DNA from 3 places in the Arthrobacter sp. CMU6 genome. Region 1 is predicted to be linked to each of the others. Evidence: riboswitches for the same ligand, from Rfam matches in the RefSeq annotation. Region 1 holds a riboswitch; each other region holds the start of a gene.

Region 1 (6,120 bases):
AGCCTGGAAGGAGGGCTCGCCGCGCTGCTCCTGAGCTCCGGCCAGGCCGCAGAAACGTACGCCATCCTCAACATCGCCGAGGCCGGCGACCACGTGGTGGCAAGCCCCAGCCTCTATGGCGGCACCTACAACCTGCTTGCCCACACCCTGAAGAAGTTCGGCGTGTCCGTCACGTTCGTGGCCGACCCGGACAACCTTGAGCAGTGGCGCGACGCCGTACAGCCCAACACCAAGCTCTTCTTTGCCGAGGTGGTGTCCAACCCCCGGCAGGACGTCCTGGACATCGAAGGCGTTGCCCGGACCGCGCACGAGGCCGGCGTTCCCCTCATCGTGGACAACACCCTGTCCACGCCGTACCTCATCAGGCCGCTCGAGTGGGGCGCGGACGTCGTGGTGCACTCGGCCACCAAGTACCTGGGCGGGCATGGTGCCGCCATTGCCGGTGTCATCGTGGATTCGGGCAACTTCGACTTCGGCAAGGACCCGGAGCGCTTTCCCGGCTTCAACACGCCGGACCCCACCTACAACGGCCTGGTCTACGCCCGCGACCTCGGCGCGGACGGTGCCCTGGGAGCCAACCTGTCCTACATCCTCAAGGCGCGGGTCCAGCTGCTCCGCGACCTGGGTTCCGCGGTGTCCCCGTTCAATGCCTTCCTCATTGCGCAGGGCCTGGAAACGCTGAGCCTGCGGGTGGAGCGCCACGTGGCCAATGCGGTGGCGGTGGCCGGCTGGCTGGAAGCCCGCAGCGACGTGGAGTCCGTAGCCTACGCCGGGCTGCCGTCCAGCCCCTGGTATGAGCGCGGCCTGAAGTACGGGCCCAAGGGCACCGGCGCGGTGGTGGCCTTTACGGTGGCCGGCGGGGCTGAGGCAGGCAAGCGCTTCGTGGATGCCCTGGAGCTGCACTCCCACGTGGCAAACATCGGTGACGTGCGCTCCCTCGTCATCCACCCGGCGTCGACCACGCACAGCCAGCTGACGCCGGAGCAGCAGAGCGTGGCTGGGGTGGCCCCGGGCCTGGTGCGGCTGTCCGTCGGCCTGGAACACATCGATGACATCCTGGCCGACCTCGACGCCGGATTCCGCGCCGCGAAAGGCGCCTGATTTCCGGTGCCGCGGGTGGAACTCCCGGCCCGGGCGGCGGGCCGGGAGTCACACAGCCGTCACATTCTTCGCGAAGATGTCCGCCTGTTTCGTAAACTGGGCAACAGGTCATGAGTGCCAGCGACAGCCCCGGCTTGCTGGCCGGCAACCCTCCTTCCGCGGTGGGGTGCCCCGGGTGAAGACCTGGCCTGCCGGACAGCTGCCGGCGGGCAAGCGCGTAGAAGAGGTTTACCCATGACGATTTCTGTCAGCAGCACCGACTTTCCGGCCGCCGGGGCTCCGCACGGCACTGCTTTGAACGGCACCGTTCCCGGCGGTACAAATCAGGATGGCGGCCGTACGAGTCAGGATGGCCGCGGTACCACTGAGGATGGCACAGTCCGGTATGTCAACATCGGCAGCCTGGAGCTGGAGGCCGGAGGCTTCCTGCCGGACGTGACGCTGGCCTACGAATCCTGGGGAACGCTCAACTCGGACGGTTCCAACGCGATCCTCGTTCAGCATGCCCTCACCGGCAGCACGCACGTCACACGGGGTGCCGGAAACGAGGAGGGCTGGTGGGAACAGCTCGCAGGGCCCGGTGCGCCGGCGGACACTGACAGGTTCTTTGTCATTTCCATCAACATCCTGGGCGGCTGTTACGGGTCCACGGGACCGTCGTCGACCGCCCCGGACGGCAAACCCTGGGGTTCACGCTTTCCGCTGGTGACGCTCAGGGACTCCACCGTCGCCGAGGCGAGGCTTGCCGACCGGCTTGGCATCACGAGCTGGCACGCCGTGGTGGGCGGATCCATGGGCGGCGCCCGCGCCCTCGAATGGGCCGTGACCTTCCCGGAGCGTGTGCGCCGCTGCGGTGTCATCTCGGTCGGCGCCAGGAGCACGGCTGAACAAATCGCCTTCGCCCAGGCGCAGACCCTTGCCATCCGGCAGGACCGCCATTTCAACGGCGGTGACTATTACGGCGGGCCCGAACCCGCGGAGGGCCTGGCGCTCGCGCGGCGGATCGCGCACATCACCTACCGGTCTGCCTACGAACTGGATTTCCGGTTCGGCAGGAACGCCCAGACCCCTGAAGAGCCGTTGCAGGCCGAAGCCCTGGCGGGCCGCGGCCGGTACCAGGTGGAGAGCTACCTCGACCACCAGGGCAACAAGCTGGTCCGGCGCTTTGACGCCAACAGCTACATCGCCCTCACGGAAGCACTCATGAGCCATGACGTCACCCGGGGACGGGGGACACTCAAGGAAGCCCTGGCGCGGGCCTCCGCAGACTTCTTCGTTGCCGCCGTGGAGACGGACCGGCTGTACTTTCCCGCCCAGTCGCTGGAACTCGCCGAGGCCCTGCCGGGGAATGTGGATGTCCACATGATCGATTCGCCGATCGGCCACGACGGGTTCCTCACGGAGATCGGTCAGCTGAACGCCCAGCTCAGGGCTCACCTCCTCAATTGATGCGCGCCGCCGCTCGGCCGGAACCCGACCGTGGCCGGGGCCACGCCGGTGCCTCCACGGCGGCCGTCTTCCTGCTGTGGCGCGGCGATGCCGGTTCCTCCCTGTGCATTTATGCAGATGTGCCCTGCACTATTTGGCGTTGAGCTTGCGTCTTCGGCAGACCATACTCGTTGAATCCGGCGTTCGTGGTGCGCATCACACCCGTTCGCCACCGACTGGTCCCCGTGGTGTCGAGGAAGACGCCGAAGGAGTTCGCAATGAGTACGGAAAGCTCCGCCGCAAGGCGTACAGAGGAAACCGATATCAAGGCCTCAGGCCTGAAGAAAGTCGTCACGGCGTCCATGGCCGGCACCGTGGTGGAGTGGTATGAGTTCTTCCTGTACGCCTCGGCTGCCACCCTGGTCTTTGGCAAGACATTCTTTCCCAATGCCGGCACGGAGCTGGATGGCATCATCGCCGCCTTCCTCACCTACGCCGTTGGCTTCGTTGCCCGCCCGATCGGCGGCATCGTCTTCGGCCACTTCGGCGACAAGTTCGGCCGCAAGCAGCTGCTGCAGCTGAGCATCATCCTGGTGGGCGTCTCCACCTTCCTGATGGGCTGCCTGCCGACGTTCCAGCAGATCGGCTACTGGGCACCCGCGCTCCTGGTCTTCCTGCGGTTCGCCCAGGGCTTCGCTGTCGGCGGCGAATGGGGCGGCGCGGTCCTCCTCGTGGCAGAGCACAGCCCCAGCAAGTCCCGCGGCTTCTGGGCCAGCTGGCCGCAGTCCGCCGTGCCCATGGGCAACCTGCTCGCCACCGCCGTGCTGTTCATCCTGTCCTCCACCCTGACCCAGGAAGCGTTCCTTGGCTGGGGCTGGCGCGTGGCGTTCTGGCTCTCCGCGGTGATCGTCGTGATCGGCTATTACATCCGCACCAAGGTCAATGACGCCCCGATCTTCCTCGAGGCCCGCAAGGAAGTCGAGGCCGGGCACAAGGGCTACGGCGTTGCCGAGGTCTTCAAGCGCTACCCGCGCGGCGTTTTCACTGCCATGGGCCTGCGCTTTGCCGAGAACATCCTCTACTACCTCGTGGTGACGTTCTCCATCACGTACCTGAAAACGGTGGTCCAGGCCGACACGAGCCGGATCCTGCTGCTGCTCCTGCTCGCCCACGCAGTGCACTTTGCCGCTGTGCCGGTGGTCGGCAAGCTGTCGGACCGCTTCGGCCGCAAGCCCGTCTACATGGCCGGTGCCATCCTGGGAGCCACGTGGGGCTTCTTCGCCTTCCCGATGATGGATACCAAGAATGATGTGATCATCCTGGCGTCCATCATGATCGGCTTGCTGTTCCACGCACTTATGTACGCCGGCCAGCCCGCGATCATGGCGGAAATGTTCCCCACCCGGATGCGCTACTCCGGCGTCTCGCTGGGCTACCAGGTGACCTCCATCGTTGCCGGTTCGCTGGCCCCGATCATCGCCGCGTCGCTCCTGGGCACCTTCAAGTCCTCCGTTCCCGTGGCCATCTACCTGCTGATCGCCTGCGTCATCACCGCCGTCGCGGTGTTCTTCCTGAAGGAAACCCGCGGCATCTCGCTCCACGACGTGGACGCGGCCGACGCCCAGGGCACGGCCGACCTGCTCGCCGCCGGCAAGAAGTAGACCGGCTTTACCCAGGCCCTGACCTCTGGCCATGACGAGCATTCAACAGCTGCCCGGACCCGCCACCCATGCGGGGCCGGGCAGTTGCCCGTTTACCGAGACCAAGGATTTCCATGAAAGCAGCAGTCCTCTACTCCGCCGTCCCCAACCCCGGCACTGCGTCGGAGAAGCCCAGCTACACGGACGCCCGGCCCCTGGTGGTGCAGGAGCTGGACCGGCCGGAGCCGCGCTCCGGCGAGCTGGGTGTTGCCATCACGTACTCCAGCCTGTGCCATTCAGACCTTTCCGTGGTGGACGGTTCGCGCGTCCGGCCCCTGCCCATGGCACTGGGCCATGAGGCGGTGGGGAGGGTCGTGTTAGTGGGTGACGGCGTCTCCGACGTGTCCGTGGGCGACCATGTGGTGCTGGTGTTCGTGCCGAGCTGCGGGGACTGCCGCGCCTGCCGGTCCGGCCGTCCCGCGCTCTGCCACCGGGCGGCCGAGGTCAACGGATCCGGCGACCTGCTCCACGGCGAGGCGGTGCTGCGGACCCCGGCAGGGGAGCGGATCAACCACCACCTGGGCGTCTCGGCTTTCGCCGATTACGCCGTGGTGGCCAGGGAATCGGTGGTGGTGATTGACGACGACGTCCCGGACACCGTCGCGGCGATGTTCGGTTGCGCCGTGCTCACCGGCATGGGCGCTGTGCTCAACACCGCCGCTGTCACGGCCGGCCAGTCGGTGGCCGTGTTCGGCCTCGGGGCCGTTGGCCTTTCCAGCGTCATGGCTGCCTCCCTCGCCGGGGCCGGCAGCGTGATCGCCATCGATCCCAATTCCGGCAAGCACCAGCTCGCCCTCGACTGCGGCGCCACAGCCGTGGGGACGCCCGAGGACGCGGCCAAGCTGATCGCGGAAGCCGCCGGCGACGGGGTCGACGTCGCCGTCGAGGCGGTCGGCTCGGCGGGAGTGATTGCCGCGTGCCTCGGGCATGTGACCCGGGGCGGCGCCGTGGTCTCGGTCGGCCTGCCCCATCCGTCAGCCGAGCTGACGGTTCCCGCGCTGCAGTTCGCCGGAGCCGGCAAACGCCTGCTCGGTTCATACATGGGCGACGCCGTTCCCGGCCGGGACATCCCGCTCTACCTGGGCTATTGGCGGGAGGGCAGGCTGCCCGTGGAGCTGCTGCACACCGACACCAGGCCGCTCGCCGAGATCAACGAGGGGCTGGATGCGCTGGCGTCGGGGCAGGTGGTGCGGCGCCTGTTCAAGGCCTGACGGGGCCGTGGCCTGGCAGTGGTATGACGGGACATAGCCTGGCGGGGGACACGTCAGCCCGCCAGCAGCCCCGCCCGGGCCTTAACTTCCTCCTTGAGTGACGCGATGACCGCCTGCACCGCGGCCGAGCGGAGGGACTCCGGACGCGCCACCGCCCAGATGGGGAGCTGGCGCTCGAAGTCGTCGGCGAGCACGGGAACGAAGTCCGGCTGCCCCGCCACCATGAAGTTCGGCAGCAGCCCGATGCCTGCGCCCTGCCGCACGGCCTCCAGCTGGGCGAACACGCTCGTGGCCTGGAAGCTCGAGGTAGGCATCGGCAGCTGCGAGGACCAGCGGTGCCCCAACTCCGCCACCTGGAGTGCGGACTCAACGTAAGAGACAAAGCCGTGCTGCCCGACGTCGTCGAGCGTTTCCGGCAGTCCGTGCTCCGCGGCGTAGCCGGCACTGGCGTAGAGGCGCAGGTAGTAGTTGCTCAGGAAGATGGTCTGGGCGTTGCTGACGTCCGTCCGGCCCACCACGATTTCCAGGTCCACGCCGGATCTGTTCTGGCTGACCTTCCGCGTGGCGCTGAGCATCTCGATGTTCAGCTGCGGGTTCTGCTGCTGCAGCCGGACCAGCGCAGGCGTGACGAACACGGCTCCGACACCGTCCGTCGTTGCCACGCGCACGAGCCCGGACAG
Region 2 (6,120 bases), on a different contig from region 1:
TCCAGCTTCTCCGAGGAAATGGAGTCACCCGTGACCACCACCACCGGGTGGCCGGTCAGCGCCCCGATCAGGGCGAGCCCGATTCCGGTGTTCCCGGAGGTGCTTTCCACGATGGTCCCGCCGGGCTGCAGCTCTCCGCTGCGCTCGGCCGCCCGGACCATGCTCAACGCGGTCCGGTCCTTGATGGAACCGCCGGGGTTCTCCGATTCGAGTTTGACGAAGACGGTGCTTCCCAGCCCGCGGCTCAGCACGTCCAGCGGCACTAGCGGAGTGTTGCCCACCCGTGCCAGCACCTCGTCGGCGTCCACGGCCGGGTCCAGTATGGGTACCACGTGCCTTGGCTGGCTGCCGCTTCCTGTCACAGTGGTCATGATTCTCCTCCCCCATCATCCGGGCTGGAGCCATTCGGCCCACCCGCGTCCGGTATCCGTAATTCGGGCAGCCCTGCCAGCAGCTCCCCCAGTGCAGCGCGCGCGCTGTCAACCAGCACCGCCGCCGGCAGCTGCCCGGCCAGCAGCTCCGACAGCCGCGCCACTACGGCGCCGGTGGCTGCTCCCAGCCGCCGGGTCTCCGCTTCCCGCAGATCCGTGTCCTGTGCCTCCGCCAACAGGTAGGAGGCCGTCAGCGCCTCGATGGTGAGGAGATTGGCCGCGGCCTCCACCGAGCGCTCCAGCTGCTGGAGGGCCAGCGGGGCAAGCGTGGAGTGGTCCTCGACGTCCGCGGACAGGGTGGGGGCGCCGAGGGTGGCTGGCGCCGCCAGGAACTTCAGCTCCGCCAGCAATCCCGCGGCCGAGTACCACAGCAGTCCCGGCAGGTCTTCGGACGCCAGCGGGGTGCCGGCCCGGGCCGCCTCGAGGTTGAGCTGCCGGATCAGGCGCTGCGGCGGATAGAGCTTGGCGATCCGCCGCTCGCTGCTGATTCCCACATGTGCGAGCCCCAGCCGCAGCGCCTCGAAGGCCAGGGCCAGCTGCATGGGCTGGAAGTTTCCGCCGGACACCATCCGGCCGGAGGCTATGTCCGTGAGGGGGTTATCGCCCCTGCCGTTGAGCTCCACCTCGAGCGCCCCGGCCAAGGCCGTCACTTGGCTCCGGAACGCACCATGGGTCTGCGGTGCGGCGCGGAAGGACAGGGCATCCTGGACAGATACCTGGCGCCGCGGATCCTCCAGCCAGCCGCCGCGCACCAGGCGCCGGACGTTGGCCGCCGAGACGCGCTGGCCGTCCACCGCCTTGGCAGACTGCACAGCCGGCGAGAACGGGCTGAGGTTCCCTCCGCCGTCGTACCTGGCAGTGGCCTCAAGTGACAGCGCCAGCGCGGTGTCCGCCAGATCGGCGAGCCACCGGAGGCGGCGGAGCTCCAGCGCCCCGGCGCCGATCGAATAGGAGTTGGCGCTGACCAGCGCCAGGGCCTCGCCCGGCGCCAGGACCAGCGGTTCCAGCCCGGCGGCGGTGAGCGCTTCCGCGCCGTCCTGCAGGCCGCCGTCGGGAGTCAGCGCCTGTCCCTCACCGATGGCGACGGCGGCAACGGCCGCCAGCTGGGTGAGGTCCGACGAGCCGACGGACCCGTCGCGCGGAACGGCCGGCACCACGTCCCTGTTGAGCAGCTCGGCGTAGAACCGGGCAGTCTCCGGACGCACGCCCGAGCCTCCGCGGGTGAACCCGATGAGCCTTGCCAGGATGAGGGCGCGCACTTCATCGCGGTCCAGCAGCGCGCCGACGCCGCTGTGGTGGTAGCGCACCACCTGCAGCTGGAAGTCAAGGATGGATTCCTGCTCCACGGCCGTGTCACGGCCGGAGCCGAGCAGGGTGTTCAGGCCGTAGACGCGGTGGCCGGAATCGATGGCCGCCTGCACCACCTCACGGGAGAGGCCCACGAGCTCGAGGGCTTCGGCGCTGAGGACCACCTCGACTCCGGGATCGGCGGCCGCTGCCGCCACGTCGTCGGCACGGATGTGGGCCGTGCCGATCAGGAAGGTGCCGTGCCGGAGGCCCGGCATCGGCCCGTCGTGCTCCCTGGCTCCTGTCATGGCGCTAAAAGTCCAGCAGGTTCCGGCGGAATCCGCCGTCGCCGTAGCTCGTCCGCAGCAGTCCCCGGCTCCGAAGCACCGGCGCCAGCCTGTCCAGCACGCCGTGGATGGTGGCCGGATCCACGAAGCCGGAGAAGAGGAACCCGTCGCCGCCCACTGCCGCCCCGGTTTCCTCGAGGTAGTCGGCGATTTCCTCCGCGGTGCCGATGATGCTGTCGCCGGCGCCGCCGCTGCGGGCCTGCAGGATTTGCCGCAGGGTGGAGCCCGGCGGCGCGGCCTTGGAGAAGTGCTCCAGCGTGCCCTGGTTGCTGTTGGTGCTGAGCTCCGGGAGTGGCTCGTCAAGGTCGAACTGCTTGAAGTCGATCACGGACAGATAGGAGATGGAGTTGAGCTGGCTGTCGATGTCCCGCTGCGTGAGCTCCCGGCGGGCAGCCCGCAGCTCCTCGGCTTCGGCCCGGGAACCGGTCACCGTGGGTTTGAGGACGAACAGGACCTTGACGTCGTCGGGGTTCCGGCCGGCCCCGGCAGCCTCGGCGCGGATGGAGTCCCGATACGCCTTCATGCCGTCCACGCCACGGGCAAGGGCTATGGCAACATCCGCGTTCGCACCGGCGAAGGCCTTGCCCCGCGGCGATGCCCCCGCCTGCACCAGCACCGGTTCCTCCGGCAGCGGCGCCGTGTTCAGCGGTCCCCGGACCTTGAAGAACTCCCCGTCGTGGTGGATCGGCCGGACCTTGGTGTGGTCAGCGAAGATGCCTGCCTGCGTGTCCTCAAGGATGGCGTCCGGTTCCCAGCTGCGCCAGAGCTTGCGCACAACGTCCACGAACTCCTCGGCCTTCTCGTAGCGGAGGTCGTGCTCGATCTGCTGGTCCAGCCCGTAGTTCTGCGCGGCGAGGTCGCTGCCCGAGGTCACCACGTTCCAGCCCAGCTGCCCGTTGGAGAAGTGCTGCAGCGTGGCCAGCAGCCGGGCGGCGGTGAACGGCGGATAGAAGGAGGCGCTGATGGTGGGAACAATACCGAGGTGCTCCGTGGCGGAGAGCAGGTACGGCACCAGGGCCAGCGGATCGTGCTTCGGCGCAAAGGACGCCTGCGCCAGCGAGACCTCCGCGCTGCCGCCATAGGTGTCGGGGACGGTGAGCGAATCCTCGATGATGAACAGGTCCAGCCCGGCCCGTTCGAACTCCCGGACCGCATGCTGGTAGGGGGCGGGCTTCTTCCAGTCATAACCGATTCCGTAGCCGGGCGTCCCCCAGCCCTGAACCCCGAAGCCATGGCCCACAAACCATCCAAAGTGCAGCATGGGAGTCACTGTATTCGCGGGCGAATCATTCACTGCAGCCTGGTTTCATCCGGCGTTACGGCGGGTCATCTCCCGTCATTATCCTCCCGGCCACCGGCTTTGTAACCGCAGCGCGTCGATTGCCCTGACCGGCAGTGTCCGGATGCGTTACGGAAGATGACGGCGGCGGCGGTGCGCACCGCCGCCGTCAGTGTTACGTTTTTGGGGAGTAATGAGTACCGGCATTAAGCCCTGACTGGCCGGTCGGCAACCCTCCTTCCACGGCGGGGTGCCTCAGGTGAATACTCGGCATATCGACCACTTCGAGCTGCAAGCGTGAGAAAAGGAGATCCGTCATGTCAGACGCCCCCACCGTTGCAACACTGCCGTCCCAGCAGGATAAACCTGAGGAAAAGCTGTCCTACCGCCTGGTCACGGGTCCGGACGACCGCGCATTCTGTGAGCGCATCTCGGCCGCCCTGGCCGAGGGATACGTCCTGCACGGCAGCCCTGCCGCAACCTTCAACGGCACCACTGTCATCGTGGCCCAGGCCCTCATCCTGCCTGCCGCCATCGCGTCCGCAGATGCTGCCGTCGCCACCGCCGTGGACCGGCTGGACTCCGACGACGACCTTAGCGAAGAAGCCTACGAGGGCCACGCATGAGCTACGCCGGAGACCTCACCCCGCAGGACGCGTGGGCCAGGCTCGAGCAGGGTGCCGTTCTGGTGGACGTGCGGACCGAGGGTGAATGGGCGCACATCGGCATCCCGGAAACCGCGTCCGCGAACGATCAGCGGAATGATCCGCTGTTCATCCAGTGGACCTTTCCCGGCGGCATTCCCAACCCCGACTTCATCGAGCAGCTGAAGCAGCAGGCGCCTGAGGACACCCGGGTGGAGCTGCTGTTCCTGTGCCGCTCCGGCCAGCGCTCCATCGCCGCGGCCATCGCCGCCACCCAGGCCGGTTTCACCGCCTACAACGTCCTCGAAGGCTTCGAGGGCGAACCCGACCGCTACGGTGAGCGCACCGTGAACGGCTGGAAGAACCGCGGCCTGCCGACGAACCTGGGAAAGAACTAAGTTGACCTTTAATCACGACGCCGCCGGCTGGAGCCCGGACACCCAGGCCGTCCGCGGCGGGCTTGACCGCACCAATTTCCAAGAGACCACCGAGCCTGTCTTCCTGAACTCCGGCTTTGTTTACGAGTCCGCCGCTGCCGCCGAACGCGCCTTCACCGGCGAGGATGAGCGCTTCGTCTACTCGCGCTACGGCAACCCGTCCGTGGCCACCTTCCAGGAACGGCTCCGGCTGCTGGAAGGCACGGAGGCATGCTTTGCGACGGCGTCCGGCATGTCCGCTGTGTTCACCGCCCTTGGCGCGCTGCTCGCGGCCGGGGACCGCGTGGTCGCCAGCCGTTCCCTGTTCGGCTCCTGCTTCGTGATCCTTAACGAAATCCTGCCGCGCTGGGGTGTGGAGACCGTGTTCGTGGACGGTCCGGACCTCGAGCAGTGGCGTGTGGCCCTCTCGGTGCCCACCACGGCCGTCTTCTTCGAATCCCCGTCCAACCCCATGCAGGAAATCGTGGACATCGCAGCGGTCAGCGAGCTCGCCCACGCCGCCGGCGCCAAGGTGGTGGCGGACAACGTCTTCGCCACCCCGCTGCTGCAGCGCTGCGGAGACCTGGGCGCCGACGTGGTGGTCTACTCCGGCACCAAGCACATCGACGGCCAGGGCCGGGTGATGGGCGGCGCCATCCTGGGCACCAAGGAATTCATCGACGGGCCGGTCAAGCAGCTCATGCGCCACACCGGCCCGGCGCTTTCCTCGTTCAACGCCTGGGTGCTCACCAAGGGCCTGGAGACCATGGCGCTCCGCGTGAACCACTCCTCCGCCACGGCGCTGCGCCTGGCCGAATGGCTGGAGACCCAGCCCGCCGTCAACTGGGTCAAGTACCCGCTGCTCAAATCGCACCCACAGTTCGAACTGGCGGCCAAGCAGATGAAGGCCGGCGGCACCGTCCTGACGCTGGAGCTTGCGACGACGGCAGGCCAGTCGGGCAAGGAAGCCGCCTTTGCGCTGCTGGACGCCCTGAAAATCATTGACATCTCCAACAACCTGGGCGACGCCAAATCCCTGATCACCCACCCCGCCACCACAACGCACCGGGCCATGGGGCCCGAAGGACGCGCCGCGATCGGACTGAGCGACGGGGTGGTGCGGCTGTCCGTGGGCCTGGAAGATGCGGATGACCTCATCGCGGACCTGGAGCAGGCTCTCAAGCAGATCTGAGTTTTTGCGGCCCTTCGTCGTCCGGCTATTACTTCCCATGGCGGGCTTTGAACGTGGGTTGTGCTGCGCGTCCGTTCGTTTCGGCTGTCCTTGAGAACGAGGCTGCGGCGCGGTTTAGTGGGTGGGCAGGCAGGGTTTACCCAGGGTTTACACGGATGGTCTTGTGAGGCTCCGTGCGCACTGGGCAGACTCGAATAACACCGATGAACCGATGAAACCCCTGTTGGTTCAGCACCACCCAAGGACAGACGCAGCGATGCGTTCGGGGCTGCGGCCGCGAAGACGCTGCGCGCAGCCTCCCTGACCGGAAGGACCGCCATGGCCGGAGTATTTGAAGTTTTTGTTGATGCAGAGTCCCAGTTCCGGTTCCGGCTGAAGGCCCCCAATGGAATCGTCCTCGCAATCTCCGCACCGTTCGAGGACAAGCGTGCGGCCGCGGCCGCAATCGCCGACGTACGCGAATGCGCCGGGACGGGGCTCATCACTGATCTCTCCCCGGCTGGACCCCAGGTCACGGCCCAGCC
Region 3 (6,120 bases), on a different contig from region 1:
GACATCAGCACCAAGGAGGGCCGGGAAGCCCGCCGCAACCAGCTGCTCAAGAACATCACCCTCACCGGCGGTGTACTGCTCGCCGCGGTGGACACCGCCGGCAAGCCCGGCCTGGCCTGGCGTGCCGAGCACCTCGCTGCCGACGCGCGGAAGACCGCGAGCCACCTCGCCGCCGACGCACGCAAGACCACCGGCAAGAAACTGCACAGGGCCGACAAAGCAGTCCGCAAGGCTGTTGACCACGCGGTAGGGGTATAAGCAGGAATGACAGCATCACCCATGGGCGCGTCCGCTGAAAACCCCGGCGCGGCTCCGCACTGGCCTGCGCCGTTTGCGGAGCATCCGGTTGACGCCACGGTCCGCGTGCCGGGCTCAAAATCGCTGACCAACAGGTACCTGGTGCTCGCTGCCCTGGCCAGCGGGCCGTCCCGGCTCCGGGCACCGCTGCATTCCCGCGACTCGGCGCTGATGATCGCGGCCCTGCGCCAGCTGGGTGCGGACATCCGGGAGGTGCCGGGCGACGGCGCCTTCGGCCCGGACCTTGAGGTGACGCCAATTCCGGCCAACTCCGGCGGTGACGACGTCGCCGTCGACTGCGGCCTTGCGGGAACGGTCATGAGGTTTGTTCCGCCGCTGGCGGCCCTGCGCACCGGAGCCACCGTTTTCGACGGCGATCCGCACGCCAGGGAGCGTCCGATGGGGACCATCATCGAGGCGCTTGCGGGCCTCGGCGTAACCGTCGGCGGAGAGGACGGCGGAACGCCCGCTTCGCTGCCCTTCCGCGTTGAAGGAACGGGGCAGGTCCGCGGCGGGCACCTCGTCATTGACGCCAGCGCGTCCTCGCAGTTCGTCTCCGCCCTGCTCCTGGTGGGGGCGCGGTTCTCGGACGGCCTGCATCTGGAACATTCCGGCAGCACGGTGCCAAGCCTGGACCATATCAATATGACCGTCGCCGTGCTGCGCGGGGTGGGCGTGGTGGTGGATGACTCCACACCCAAGCACTGGATTGTCAGCCCCGGCCCAATCCGTGCGTTCGACCAGCGCATCGAACAGGACCTGTCCAACGCCGGCCCGTTCCTGGCCGCTGCCCTGGCCACAGGCGGTACGGTGCGGATTCCGGACTGGCCCGAACACACCACGCAGGTGGGCGACATGTGGCGTAGCATCCTCAGCGACATGGGGGCAGAAGTCACCCTGCAGGACGGCACCCTGACGGTAACCGGCGGCAGTGAAATCAAAGGCGCCGACTTCGCCGAAACCAGCGAACTGGCACCCACCGTAGCCGCACTGTGCGCACTGGCCTCCGGCCCTTCACGGCTGAGCGGCATTGCGCACCTCCGGGGACACGAGACGGACCGGCTCGCCGCTCTGGTCACGGAGATCAACCGTCTCGGCGGCGATGCCGAGGAAACCGTCGACGGCCTCATCATCCGGCCCGCGGAACTGCACGCGGGCGTCGTGCACAGCTATGCTGACCACCGGATGGCCACGGCCGGAGCGATCCTCGGCCTGGCGGTCAGGGGCGTGGAAGTGCAGGACATCGCCACGACGTCCAAGACCATGCCGGACTTCCCCAAGCTGTGGGCGGACATGCTCGGCCAGCGGATCGGCGCCGTTACAAACACGGCAGTGACCAACACTGCAGGGACCGCCGGTGGCACGCAGCACTGATTCCTGGGACGAATCCGACGTCCGGATCCGCCCGAACAAGAAGGGTTCCCGGCCCCGGACGAAGGACCGCCCCAGCCACGAGGACGCCGTCACCGGACGGATCATCACCGTTGACCGGGGACGTTACACAGCAGTCGTGGGCGAGGACTCCGGCCACGAGCGGACGGTCATCGCCGCCCGGGCCCGGGAACTCCGCCGCTCCCCCGTGGTGGCGGGCGACTTCGTGTCCCTCGTGGGCGACGTCTCCGGCGCGCCGGACACTCTCGCCCGGCTCGTGAAAATCCAGGACCGCAAGACCCTGCTGCGCCGCAGCGCCGACGACACCGATCCGGTGGAGCGCGCTGTTGTTGCCAACGCGGACCAGTTGGTGGTGGTGGTCGCCGCCGCCAACCCGGAACCCCGTACCGGCTTCATCGACCGGGCACTGGTGGCAGCCTACGACGCCGGGATCGAACCGCTGCTGCTGGTCACCAAGGCGGACGTCAAAGATCCCACCGAACTGCTGGACAACTACCGCCACCTGGACTTTCCGGTCATCATCAGCCGCACTGCCGACTCGGAAGCATCGGGCATCGACGCACGGTCAGACGACGGCCTCTCCGCCCGGCTCGACGTTGCCGCCGTGTCCGAACTGCGCGCGCACCTGGACGGCAAGGTGACCGTGATGCTGGGCCATTCCGGCGTCGGAAAGTCCACCATGGTCAACGCGCTGACCGGGGCCGAACGCGCCACCGGCGGTGTCAATGCCGTCACGGGCCGGGGACGGCACACGTCGTCGTCGGCCCTTGCCCTCAAGCTCGCTGACGCCCCGGCCGGGAGCTGGATCATCGACACGCCTGGCATCCGTTCGTTCGGACTTGCCCACGTCGACCCGGACCGCATCCTGCGCTCCTTCCCCGACCTTGAGCCGGGCACCGAGGCCTGCGAACGCGGCTGCAAGCACGACGCCACCTCCGTCAACTGCGGCGTTGATGCATGGGTCGCGGCCGGTCACGCCGGCCCCACGGGAGCAGCCAGGCTCGCGTCCCTGCGCCGCCTGCTGGGCACCGACCCGCGCATGGAGGCCCAGGAAACCAAGGAGCTCGGCAGCGTCGGCTAGCCTTTCCCGGCGCAGCCCGGCAGCTGCCTCCCCGCCCGGCGGGGCCTTTGAGGGTAGTTTGGAACCATGACCCAACCCGCTTCAACGTACAACGATGACCTGCGTCTGGCCCATGTGCTGGCCGATTCCGTGGACGACCAGACCATGAGCCGGTTCAAGGCGCTGGACCTCCAGATCGAGACGAAGCCTGATCTGACGCCGGTCACCGATGCGGACAAGGCCGCCGAGGAGTCCATCCGCGGCCAGCTGTCCCGCTCCCGTCCCCGCGACGCCGTGCTCGGTGAGGAGTTCGGAAGTTCCGGCCACGGTTCCCGCCGCTGGATCATCGACCCCATCGACGGCACCAAGAACTTTGTCCGCGGGGTGCCGGTCTGGGCCACGCTGATCGCCCTCGTCGACGAGGGCGAACCCGTCGTGGGCGTGGTCAGCGCCCCTGCGCTCGGCAAGCGCTGGTGGGCCGCCAAGGGCGCCGGCGCCTACTCGGGCCGTTCCCTGGCCGCCGCCACGAGGCTCAAGGTGTCCAACGTGTCCAGCCTCGCCGACGCCTCGCTGTCCTACTCCAGCCTCGGCGGCTGGAAGGACCGCGGAAACCTCGATGAGTTCCTCCAGCTCACCGAGGAGGTGTGGCGCACCCGCGCGTTCGGCGATTTCTGGTCGTACTGCATGGTGGCCGAAGGCGCGGTGGACATCGCCTGCGAACCGGAACTGAACCTGTACGACATGGCGGCACTGGTGCCGATCGTGACGGAAGCGGGCGGCCGTTTCACCTCCCTCGAAGGCACTGACGGCCCGTTCGGCGGCAACGCGCTGGCCACCAACTCGATCCTGCACTCGGAAGTCCTGAAGCGCCTGAACCCGCAACTGGACGATTTACTCTAGTTTCCCCACCCCTGCCCCGGCGCCTTAGCGCTGAACATTACGACGGCGGACGACCACTTTTGGTGGCGTCCGCCGTCGTTTATTCGGCCGAACGCCGGATATCCGGGCTGCGTAATATTTCGCTTAACATTCCTGATCGGCTTTTTCATCGCCGGTCCGGATGTCCTAGTCTCGTAACAGGTCACGAGTGCCAGCGCTAAACCCCGGTTAGCTGGCCGGCAACCCTCCATTCGCGGTGGGGTGCCCCGGGTGACGACCAGGCCGATCCGGAACGGACCCGGCAAGCGCGGATCCCTGTCACGCGGGGTCCTTTCTCAGTGAGGTCCCATGACAGCTGCAATCCTTTCTTCCACCACCGACGCCGGCGTGCTGGACGGCCGGTTCGCCGCCGCCGGCCGCCCCCTGGCCGCCGTCACCGGCGCGGAAATCCAGGCTCCGCTGATCCAGGGCGGCCACGTCCGCTACGCCAACCTCGATTACGGCGCCTCCGCGCCTGCTCTGTCAGTGGTTTCTGCGTACCTCAACGAGATCCTGCCGTACTACGCAAGCGTGCACCGCGGCGCCGGCTACGCCTCACAGATCAGCACCTCCGTGTACGAGAACTCGCGGAGCATCGTGCGGGAGTTCGTGGGCGGCCGCGCCGATGACGCCGTCATCTTCACCCGGAACACCACCGACTCCCTCAACCTCCTGGCCGGCTGCCTGCCCGTGGAGAACCACCACCACACCGGCGAAGTCCTGTACCTGGACATCGAGCACCACGCCAACCTGCTGCCGTGGCAGGGCGTGCCGCACCGCAGCGTGGTGGCCTCGGAAACCCTGGAAGCAACCATCAGCAGCCTGCGCGCCGAACTCGAGCACGGCGATGTCAGCCTCCTTGCGGTGACCGGCGCCTCCAACGTCACCGGCGAAATCCTTCCCATCCGCCGACTCGCCGCGCTGGCCCATGAATACGGCGCCCGAATCGTGGTGGACGCCGCGCAGCTCGCGCCGCACCGCCGCATCGACATCGCCGCGGACGACGTCGACTATCTCGCCTTCTCCGGCCACAAGCTCTACGCCCCCTTCGGGGCCGGCGTCCTGATCGGCCGCCCCGACTGGCTCGATGCCGGCACGCCCCACCTCGCCGGCGGCGGCGCGGTGAGCGAGGCCAGGCTCGACGGCGTCAGCTGGGCCACCGGCCCCGCCCGCCACGAGGGCGGCTCACCCAACGTGCTCGGCGCTGCCACCCTGGCCCGGGCAACCCAGGTCATCGCTGCCCTTGATCCGCAGCACTGGCACGCCCACGAAGCCGCCATCCGGTCCTTCCTCGTCGAGGGGCTGCGCAGGATCGACGGCGTCACCGTCCACCAGATCTTCGCCGACAGCGACCCGGACGACGCCATTGGCGTGGTCAACTTCTCCGTGGAGGGGTACGACGCCGGCCTGGTGGCCGCCTACCTGTCGGCCGAACACGGCGTGGGCCTGCGCGACGGCCGCTTCTGCGCGCACCCGCTGCTGAAGCGCCTCGGCCTCCCGTCGGGTTCGCTGCGCGCCAGCTTTGGCGTGGGATCCCGGCTCGAGGACGCCCAGCGGCTGCTCGCCGGCATTGAGGAGCTCCGCCGCTCCGGGCTCGGTTGGGACTACGTGGTGGACGCCGGGCGCTGGGTTCCGGCGAACGACACACGCACGTACCCCGAGTGGGCACCCAACACCCCCGGCACCGCCGGCGCCGCACCCTGCACGCAGGACTAATCGCCACCCCGGCCCCGGACGCCAACCCGAACTAGGACGCCACCCCGGCCTGCTACGGCAGCGGTCTCCGTACGGTAAATTCGAAAGGTAATTTTCGACGTCGGGCTAAGGAGACTGTGCGTGGCACGGGGCGGTCCCAAACTTCATCACGGGCGGCGGCAGGAGCTTGGGCAGAGCTTTCAGGACGGCGGCGAGCACTACCACCGCGTCCGTCCCGGGTACCCTGGCGATTCCGCTGACTGGCTCATTCCACCCGAGGCCCACACCGCTGCCGACCTCGGCGCAGGAACCGGTAAGTTCACGGCATTGCTGGTGGAACGCGGCCTGAGCGTCAGCGCGGTGGACCCTTCCGTGGACATGCTGGAACAGCTCAGCGGCTCCTACCCCGGGGTTCAAGCCCTGGAAGGGACCGCGGAGGAGACCGGGCTGCCCGGCGCGTCGTTCGATGTGGTCACCGTTGCGCAGGCGTGGCACTGGTGCGACCCCCTGCGGGCCAGCACGGAAATCTCCCGGATCCTCAGGCCCCACGGTGTGCTGGGCCTGATCTGGAACCAGCTGGACACATCAGTGCCGTGGGTCCACCGGCTGTCACGCATCATGCACGCCGGGGACGTGCACAAGCCGGATTTCCGCCCCAAAATCGGTCCGGAATTCACCTCCCTGGAAAGCCACCTGACCCGGTGGGAGGATCCTGTCACCCCGGACGACATCCTGGAACTGGCCAAGTCCCGCAGCTA

What was found. A riboswitch is a leader RNA that binds a small molecule or an ion and turns the genes downstream of it on or off. The one in region 1 is predicted to bind S-adenosylmethionine.
Region 2: linked by a shared signal. The riboswitch ahead of AC5RWD_RS05860 (DUF1737 domain-containing protein) and the one ahead of metX (homoserine O-acetyltransferase MetX) in region 1 are both predicted to bind S-adenosylmethionine.
Region 3: linked by a shared signal. The riboswitch ahead of AC5RWD_RS01925 (aminotransferase class V-fold PLP-dependent enzyme) and the one ahead of metX (homoserine O-acetyltransferase MetX) in region 1 are both predicted to bind S-adenosylmethionine.

The regions. Positions count from the first base shown of each region.
Region 1 covers NZ_JBNHFL010000007.1:169,254-175,373, forward strand. Annotated here, with positions in the region: gene AC5RWD_RS07080 (bifunctional o-acetylhomoserine/o-acetylserine sulfhydrylase) at 1-1,101, shown strand, start outside; SAM riboswitch class IV at 1,208-1,323, shown strand; gene metX (homoserine O-acetyltransferase MetX) at 1,336-2,550, shown strand; gene AC5RWD_RS07090 (MFS transporter) at 2,808-4,190, shown strand; gene AC5RWD_RS07095 (alcohol dehydrogenase catalytic domain-containing protein) at 4,304-5,440, shown strand; gene AC5RWD_RS07100 (LysR family transcriptional regulator) at 5,494-6,120, opposite strand, start outside.
Region 2 covers NZ_JBNHFL010000006.1:52,127-58,246, reverse strand. Annotated here, with positions in the region: gene AC5RWD_RS05875 (PLP-dependent cysteine synthase family protein) at 1-371, opposite strand, end outside; gene AC5RWD_RS05870 (aromatic amino acid ammonia-lyase) at 368-1,996, opposite strand; gene AC5RWD_RS05865 (NtaA/DmoA family FMN-dependent monooxygenase) at 2,031-3,326, opposite strand; SAM riboswitch class IV at 3,534-3,648, shown strand; gene AC5RWD_RS05860 (DUF1737 domain-containing protein) at 3,662-3,970, shown strand; gene AC5RWD_RS05855 (rhodanese-like domain-containing protein) at 3,967-4,386, shown strand; gene AC5RWD_RS05850 (O-succinylhomoserine sulfhydrylase) at 4,388-5,596, shown strand; gene AC5RWD_RS05845 (YegP family protein) at 5,915-6,120, shown strand, end outside.
Region 3 covers NZ_JBNHFL010000002.1:116,665-122,784, reverse strand. Annotated here, with positions in the region: gene AC5RWD_RS01945 (DoxX family protein) at 1-258, shown strand, start outside; gene aroA (3-phosphoshikimate 1-carboxyvinyltransferase) at 280-1,671, shown strand; gene rsgA (ribosome small subunit-dependent GTPase A) at 1,655-2,770, shown strand; gene hisN (histidinol-phosphatase) at 2,837-3,649, shown strand; SAM riboswitch class IV at 3,829-3,942, shown strand; gene AC5RWD_RS01925 (aminotransferase class V-fold PLP-dependent enzyme) at 3,977-5,383, shown strand; gene AC5RWD_RS01920 (class I SAM-dependent methyltransferase) at 5,504-6,120, shown strand, end outside.